2 regions of the Acetoanaerobium noterae genome follow, and region 1 is predicted to be linked to the other one. Evidence: riboswitches for the same ligand, from Rfam matches in the RefSeq annotation. Region 1 holds a riboswitch; the other holds the start of a gene.
The links. Region 1 has a riboswitch for lysine ahead of dapA (4-hydroxy-tetrahydrodipicolinate synthase). Riboswitches for the same ligand answer to the same signal wherever they lie in the genome.
Positions count from the first base shown of each region.

Region 2: linked by a shared signal. The riboswitch ahead of kal (3-aminobutyryl-CoA ammonia lyase) and the one ahead of dapA (4-hydroxy-tetrahydrodipicolinate synthase) in region 1 are both predicted to bind lysine.

Region 1 covers NZ_FUYN01000001.1:374,159-377,839, forward strand. Annotated here, with positions in the region: gene dapD (2,3,4,5-tetrahydropyridine-2,6-dicarboxylate N-acetyltransferase) at 1-606, opposite strand, end outside; gene dapB (4-hydroxy-tetrahydrodipicolinate reductase) at 704-1,465, opposite strand; gene dapA (4-hydroxy-tetrahydrodipicolinate synthase) at 1,462-2,355, opposite strand; lysine riboswitch at 2,521-2,679, opposite strand; gene B5X47_RS01890 (YbaK/EbsC family protein) at 2,768-3,226, opposite strand; gene B5X47_RS01895 (EAL domain-containing protein) at 3,290-3,681, opposite strand, start outside.
Region 2 covers NZ_FUYN01000005.1:31,471-35,151, forward strand. Annotated here, with positions in the region: gene minD (septum site-determining protein MinD) at 1-8, shown strand, start outside; gene minE (cell division topological specificity factor MinE) at 24-296, shown strand; gene rodA (rod shape-determining protein RodA) at 322-1,428, shown strand; gene mgsA (methylglyoxal synthase) at 1,445-1,837, shown strand; lysine riboswitch at 1,914-2,088, shown strand; gene kal (3-aminobutyryl-CoA ammonia lyase) at 2,151-2,531, shown strand; gene kce (3-keto-5-aminohexanoate cleavage enzyme) at 2,540-3,361, shown strand; gene kdd (L-erythro-3,5-diaminohexanoate dehydrogenase) at 3,442-3,681, shown strand, end outside.

The DNA.
Region 1 (3,681 bases):
AGTAACTACAGCTCCAGCAGCAACTACACTGTTATTTCCAATTACTACACCCTCTAGCACTACTGCATTTGCTCCAACTAGAACGTCATCTCCCACTATAACTGGTGTTTTACTAGGTGGTTCTAGTACACCAGCAATAACCGCTCCCGCTCCTATATGAGATCTTTTTCCTATTGTTCCTCTAGCTCCAACTACAGCATTCATATCTATCATTGTTTCATCGCCAATTTCTGCTCCAATATTTATTACTGCTCCCATCATTATAACGGCATTTTTCCCTATAGATACTCTATCTCTAATTACTGCTCCTGGCTCAATTCTCGCATCAAATTTTGTATAGTCTGACATAGGAATAGCGGAATTTCTTCTATCATTTTCTATATAATAAAACTCAATCTGATTTTTATTTAGCTCCAAGAATTTATTTATTTCATCAGCTTCTCCAAATAAAATTCTCGATTTTCCTTCTCCAAAAACCATTAATTCATTAATAGCTTCATAATTTAGGTCTCCCTTAACATATAGCTTTACCGGAGTGGTTTTCTTAGCTTCCTTTATAAATCTAGCAATTTCATATGCATCTGTTAGTTTAGTTTCGTTAGTCATAATGTTTTTTATGATAAATTAATTATCATAATCTCCTTTTTATTATTTACGTAATTTATGGTCTACGTATAAAACCATATATTTTTGTTTTTAATTTTTAAATTTCAAACATATCTTGCATGCAGTACATTCCTTTTTCTTTCCCATAAAGCCATTTTGCAGCATCAATAGCTCCATCTGCAAACAAATCCTTAGAAAGTGCTGTGTGCTTTATTTCAATAATGTCACTGCTTCCTGCAAATATAACTTCATGCTCACCAAAGATGTTTCCTCCTCTAACTGCATGTATCCCTATTTCATTTGTCGTCCTAGGATTGGTTCTTCCTTGTCTTCCATTTACAAAGTTTTTTGGGGTGGATATACTAGAATTTACTGCATCAGCTAAAATATATGCAGTACCACTAGGTGCATCTACTTTCTTATTGTGATGCTTTTCAATTATTTCAATATCATAGCTTCGCTCATCTAGTAATCTTGAATATTTTTCTAAAATTGTCTTTAATAAATTTATTCCAAAAGACATATTTGCAGAGTATAAAATGGCAATATCTGAGCTATAGCTGTGTATTTTTTCAATTTGAGCTGCATCGTAGCCTGTAGTTGCAAGAACAAGACTAATCCCATGCTCCTTTGCAAATAATAATAGTTCATCTAGACATGAGTGGTGAGAAAAATCAATAATTAAATCAGGATATATATCTGAATCAGCTGGTTTTTCAAAAACTCTACATTTATTTTCATAAAGCTCTGGTCTAGCGTCTATTCCCATTACTAGATTAAACATATCATCTTCAACTATTTTTTTGTATATAATTTGACCCATACTTCCATTTATTCCCGAAATACCTATGTTAATCAAGCGCTCACCCCCATAGACTGATTAAATTTTTTAATGCTTTCAATTAATAGCTCTCTATTGCTATCACTTATTGGAATAAGTGGAAGTCTAAGCTCTCCATTTATTTTCCCCATAATTTCTAGCGCTGCTTTTACAGGAATTGGATTTGTTTCAATAAAAAGTGCATTGATTATATCTAGCATATCAAGCTGAAGCTTAGTCGCAGCATTAGTCATTCCATTAAAGTATAATTCACATATTTGGTGTGTTTCATCTGGAAGTATGTTTGCAACTACTGATATCACACCTGCTCCCCCAAGTGATAATACTGGAAGTATTTGGTCGTCATTTCCAGAGTAAATGTCAAATCCAGCAGGGCAAAGTCTAGCAATTTTTGCTATCTGACTTAAATCCCCACTTGCTTCTTTGATTGCAACTATATTTTTATGAGTGGCTAGCTCTTTTACAGTCTCCGGCTGAATGTTTAGGCCTGTTCTAGATGGTACATTGTATAAAATTATCGGTATATTAACTTGATCAGCTATTGCAAAGTAGTGTGCAACTAGACCTCTTTGAGTAGTTTTATTGTAGTAAGGAGTCACAAGCAATAAGGCATCAGCTCCTATCCCTTCTGCAAATAAGCTCATCTCTATTGCTTCTTGGGTATTGTTGCCTCCAGTTCCTGCTATTACTGGTACTCTTCCTGATACTTTTTTTATGGTAAATGCTATCACATCTTTTTTCTCATCTTTTGAAAGTGTACATGATTCTCCTGTAGTTCCACAAACTACTATAGCATCTGTTTTAGCTTCTAGATGCCATTCTATTAATTTTTCTAATGCTTTATAATCAACCTGATTGTTAATAAATGGGGTAACTAATGCTACTGCACTTCCTGTAAAAATACTCATACATATCATCCTCTCAAAAGTAAGTTTTAACAATATCAATATCAGACTTAAATACTAAAGATATTAACACCTAACTTAATTTCGTATAAAAAAATAGCCGTGAGCAAAAGGCTCACGACTATTATATATATGCGCACAGAAATATAAAAGTTCCCTTTTGCCCCAACACTATAAAGCGCAATATTATGAGATTGGGCAATCTCATAATAACAGTACTATGTCTATTAAACATAGTCCCAGCACAGCTATGTCTAGCTTATGCTTCGGCGGTTGCCCCTTTCCTAATTAAAGTACTCTTGACTAACCGCAGCCTCTTTAAAGTATTGTACGTATTCAATTTTTATTTAAAATTCTTAGGTATTTTTAAAATAGTAACATAAAGCTATATAAAACGTCAAGAAATTATTCAAAATTATTTTGAAACTGATATCCAAGCTGCATTTGTTATATCTTTAAGATTATCTGGAGCAATTTTTATTGAGGTATTTGCAGAGCCTGCAGCTGGGAATACAAAATCAAAACGTTTTAATGATTCATCTAAGTAAACATCAAAATTCTCTTTAAGCCCAAAAGGACAAACTCCTCCAACTGGATGACCTGTTATCTCTGGTACCTCGTCACCTTTTAAAAACTGAATTTTTTCTTTAAATTCATCTTTAAATTTCTTATTATCTAGCTTTGCATCTCCTGCTGTGACAATAATTATGTATCTTTCCTTCAACCTAAGAGCCATACTCTTAGCAATCATCGCCGGCTCTACGTTATGAGCTTTCGCTGCTAATTCAACAGTAGCAGTACTCTCCTCAAGTTCATATATCTTATAATCTAGATTATTACTTTTAAAAAATTCTCTTACACTTTGAACTGACATGGCATTTTCCCCCTTAAGCCTTTTGTAATTTTAATAATCCTAAAAAATATGTAATAGCATAAGCTATGCTATTACATATGATAAGTTTGAATCATAAATTTTATCCGCTTCATTTACTTCTATTGGTTTTCCAAAAAGATAACCCTGAATGTAATCACATTTTCCTACTCTAAGTCTTCTATATTGCTCCAAATCTTCAATACCTTCTGCAATTACCTCCAGCTCAAGACTATGTGCTAGCGAAATCAAACTATCCATAACTTTAATATTTGTAAGCTCTAGAAATTTATCACTTAGTGATTTATCTAATTTAATTTTATCCACAGGTATGAAAGTCAAATAGCTAAGAGATGAGTACCCTGTTCCAAAGTCGTCCAGAGCTATTTTTACACCTACTTGCTTTAATTCATTTAGAAATTCAATTGTTTTTTCAGTTTTTTCAAGCAAGATGCTTT
Region 2 (3,681 bases), on a different contig from region 1:
TAAAATAGTGAGGAGGTGCTATCATGCTTGATATCTTTAAGATTTTTTCAAACGACAAAAATTCTAGCAAAAATGTTGCTAAAGAAAGATTAAAGCTTGTCCTGATTCATGATAAGGGAAATTATTCTCCAACTGTTTTAGAAGCATTAAAAGGAGATATTTTACTTGCAATTGAAAAATATATGGAAGTGGATGAGGAGCATATCGAAGTTAAGATGATAAAAACTAAGAGCCAAGATAACTCTGAAATGGTTCCGGCCCTTGTTGCAAACATACCTATCAAAAGAATGAAGTAGTTAAGCTATTGAATGGAGCATTAATATGGATTTAAAAAAATATAAAGATTTTGACTTTATATTGTTTATAATTGTTTTTTTTCTTTTTAGCATTGGTTTAATTTTAATTTCCAGTGCAACTGGTGTTAATGAAGGTGGAAGCTACAAGAGATTAATAATTCAAAGCGCATCATATATTTTGGGCATATTCTTTATAATATTTTTTATGTTTTTCGATTATAATGATTTTAAAAATTATGAAAAGCAATTGTATATTTTAGGAATAGGACTACTTCTTCTTGTATATGTTCCAGGATTAGGAAAAGCACAATTTGGAGCTAGATCTTGGATTGATTTAAAAATAATAGATTTTCAGCCTATTGAACTTGTAAAACTAACTTTTATTTTAGGCTATGCAAAATATCTAGAAGAAAGAAAAGATATGCTACATGATTTAAAAGAAATATTTTTAGCTGTTTTGTATCCTTTTCCTATTATTATTCTCGTTATGATGCAACCAGACCTTGGAGGGGCAATTGTTTTTTCTTTTATAATATTTGGAATGCTATATATATCAGGATTGAATTTGAAAGTAGTTTTATATGCAATATTGGGCGCACTTGTATGTTCTCCAATTATATATAATTACATTCTTAGACCTCATCAAAGGACAAGAATTGATGCTTTTTTAAATCCAGGAGACCCATCCTTTGAAGGGAATTTTCAGGTTATTCAATCGATGATCGCAATCGGTTCAGGAAAAATATTTGGAAAAGGACTATTTAATGGAACTCAAAATCAATATGGATTTTTACCTGTAACAGACAGTGATTTTATTTTTGCTGTTTTAGGTGAAGAATTTGGTTTGATAGGGATGTCAGTTGTTCTAATATTATATTTTGTTTTTTTTAAAAGGCTTTATGCCCTTGCAACTTCTGCTAAAGATTTTTATGGTACTCTTATCATAGTCGGTATTACTTCTATGTTTTTATATCAATTTGTTCAAAATGTAGGAATGACTATGGGAGTAATGCCAGTAACAGGAGTAACTCTACCGTTTGTAAGCTATGGAGGAAGCTCTATGCTTACAAGCATGATGGCTCTTGCTCTTGTATTTAATGTATCTGTCAAACGAAGGAAAATTAATTTCTAAATTAGGAGTGTATATTATGAACGTAGCATTAATTGCACATGACCATAAAAAAGATATTTTAATTAATTTTGTTCTTGCGTATTCAGAAATATTTAAAAAACATAATTTATTTGCGACAGGAACAACAGGACGATTAATAGAAAAAATGACAGGGTTAAGTGTTCATAAGTTTCTATCAGGTCCTCTAGGTGGAGATCAGCAAATAGGTGCTAAAATTGCTGAGAACAATATGGATTTGATTATTTTTTTAAGAGACCCTCTTACAGCACAGCCACATGAACCTGATGTACAAGCTCTACTTAGATTATGTGATGTTCACGCAATACCACTTGCTACAAACCTTGCTTCTGCTGAATTATTCATAAATGGTTTAAAAAGAGGAGACTTAAATTACAGAGAAATTGATTAATATTTAAATTTTTTAAATTTTCCTTTATTGACAATTATATAACTAAGGATTATAATCAAAATGAAAATTATAAAAATTCGTAAATAGAGGTGCAACAAGAAGGTAATACAATTATGCTAAGAGTAAGAACACTCGATGAATTGTACTAATGTCTTTGTTGCCGAAGAGACTTATTCGTTCTTGGATATTTCTTTGGTGGTAATGTTCAGCACTTACCATTGCCATGTTAATCATGGAGCGCTATTTACGTCATGCATGTCATGACGTAAATAGCGCTTTTTTAGTTTTATTTATTTTTAAGGAGGCAATCAAAATGAAATCTGTACTTAAAATTAGAATGAGTGCTCATGACGCTCATTATGGCGGTGGTCTTGTAGATGGGGCTAGAATGCTTCAACTATTCGGAGACGTGGCAACGGAACTACTTATAATGAATGATGGAGACGAAGGACTTTTTAAAGCTTATGACATGGTTGAGTTTATGGCTCCAGTTTTTGCTGGCGACTACATAGAAGTTGAAGGAAGCATCACAGAGCAAGGTAATACATCAAGAAAAATGGTTTTTGAAGCAAGAAAAGTGATTGTTCCAAGAACAGATATAAATGATTCGGCATGCGATGTACTTGAAACCCCGATTGTAGTATGTCGTGCTAGTGGTACTTGTGTAGTTCCTAAGGATAAACAAAGAAAGTAGGGATAAGAATGGAAAAGTTAATTATAACAGCTGCAATTTGTGGAGCAGAGGTTACAAAAGAACACAACCCAAATGTTCCTTATACAGTGGAGGAAATAGTAAGAGAAGCAAAATCAGCTTATGATGCTGGGGCAAGCGTTATCCACCTTCATGTAAGAGAGGACGATGGTACTCCAACTCAATCAAAAGAAAGATTTAAAATGTGTATTGATGCGATAAAAGAAGCCTGTCCAGATGCAATAATTCAACCTTCAACTGGTGGAGCTGTAGGAATGACAGATGAAGAAAGACTTCAACCAGTATTTCTTAAACCAGAGATGGCATCATTAGACTGCGGAACATGTAACTTTGGCGGAGATGAAATCTTTGTAAACACAGAGAATATGATTATAAATTTCTCGAAATATATGATTGAAAATGGTGTAAAACCAGAATGTGAAGTTTTCGATAAGAGCATGATTGATATGGCAATTAGGTTAGCTAAAAAAGGTCATATCCAAACTCCAATGCACTTTAATTTCGTTATGGGTGTAAATGGAGGAATAAGTGCAACACCAAGAGATTTAGTATTTTTAATTGGAAGCATTCCAAGTGAATCATCATTTACGGTATCAGCAATGGGAAGAAATCAATTCCCAATGGCAGCGATGGCCATTATTACAGGAGGCCATGTAAGAGTTGGATTTGAAGACAACGTTTACATAGAAAAAGGTGTTCCAGCTAAAAGCAACGGTGAGTTAGTTGAAAAAGTCGTAAGATTAGCTAAAGAATTTGGAAGACCAGTAGCTACTCCAGCAGAGGCAAGAGAAATACTAGGTATTTCTAAATAATTTTAAATATAAGTAAAAAAGCATTTAAATAACATAGTTAATAATAAAATTAATTTATATAAAAATTGGAGGGATTTGTAATGAAAGGCTGTAAATATGGAACTCATCGTGTAATTGAACCAAAAGGATCACTACCACAACCTGCACTTAAAATTTCTAATGATATGAACATCTTCAGTAATGAGATACTAATAGATGTACAAGCATTGAATGTTGACTCAGCAAGCTTTACTCAAATTGAAGAAGAAGCTGGTCATGATACAAAGAAAATTGCTGCAAAAATCTTAGAAATTGTTGGAGAAAGAGGTAAAATGCAAAAT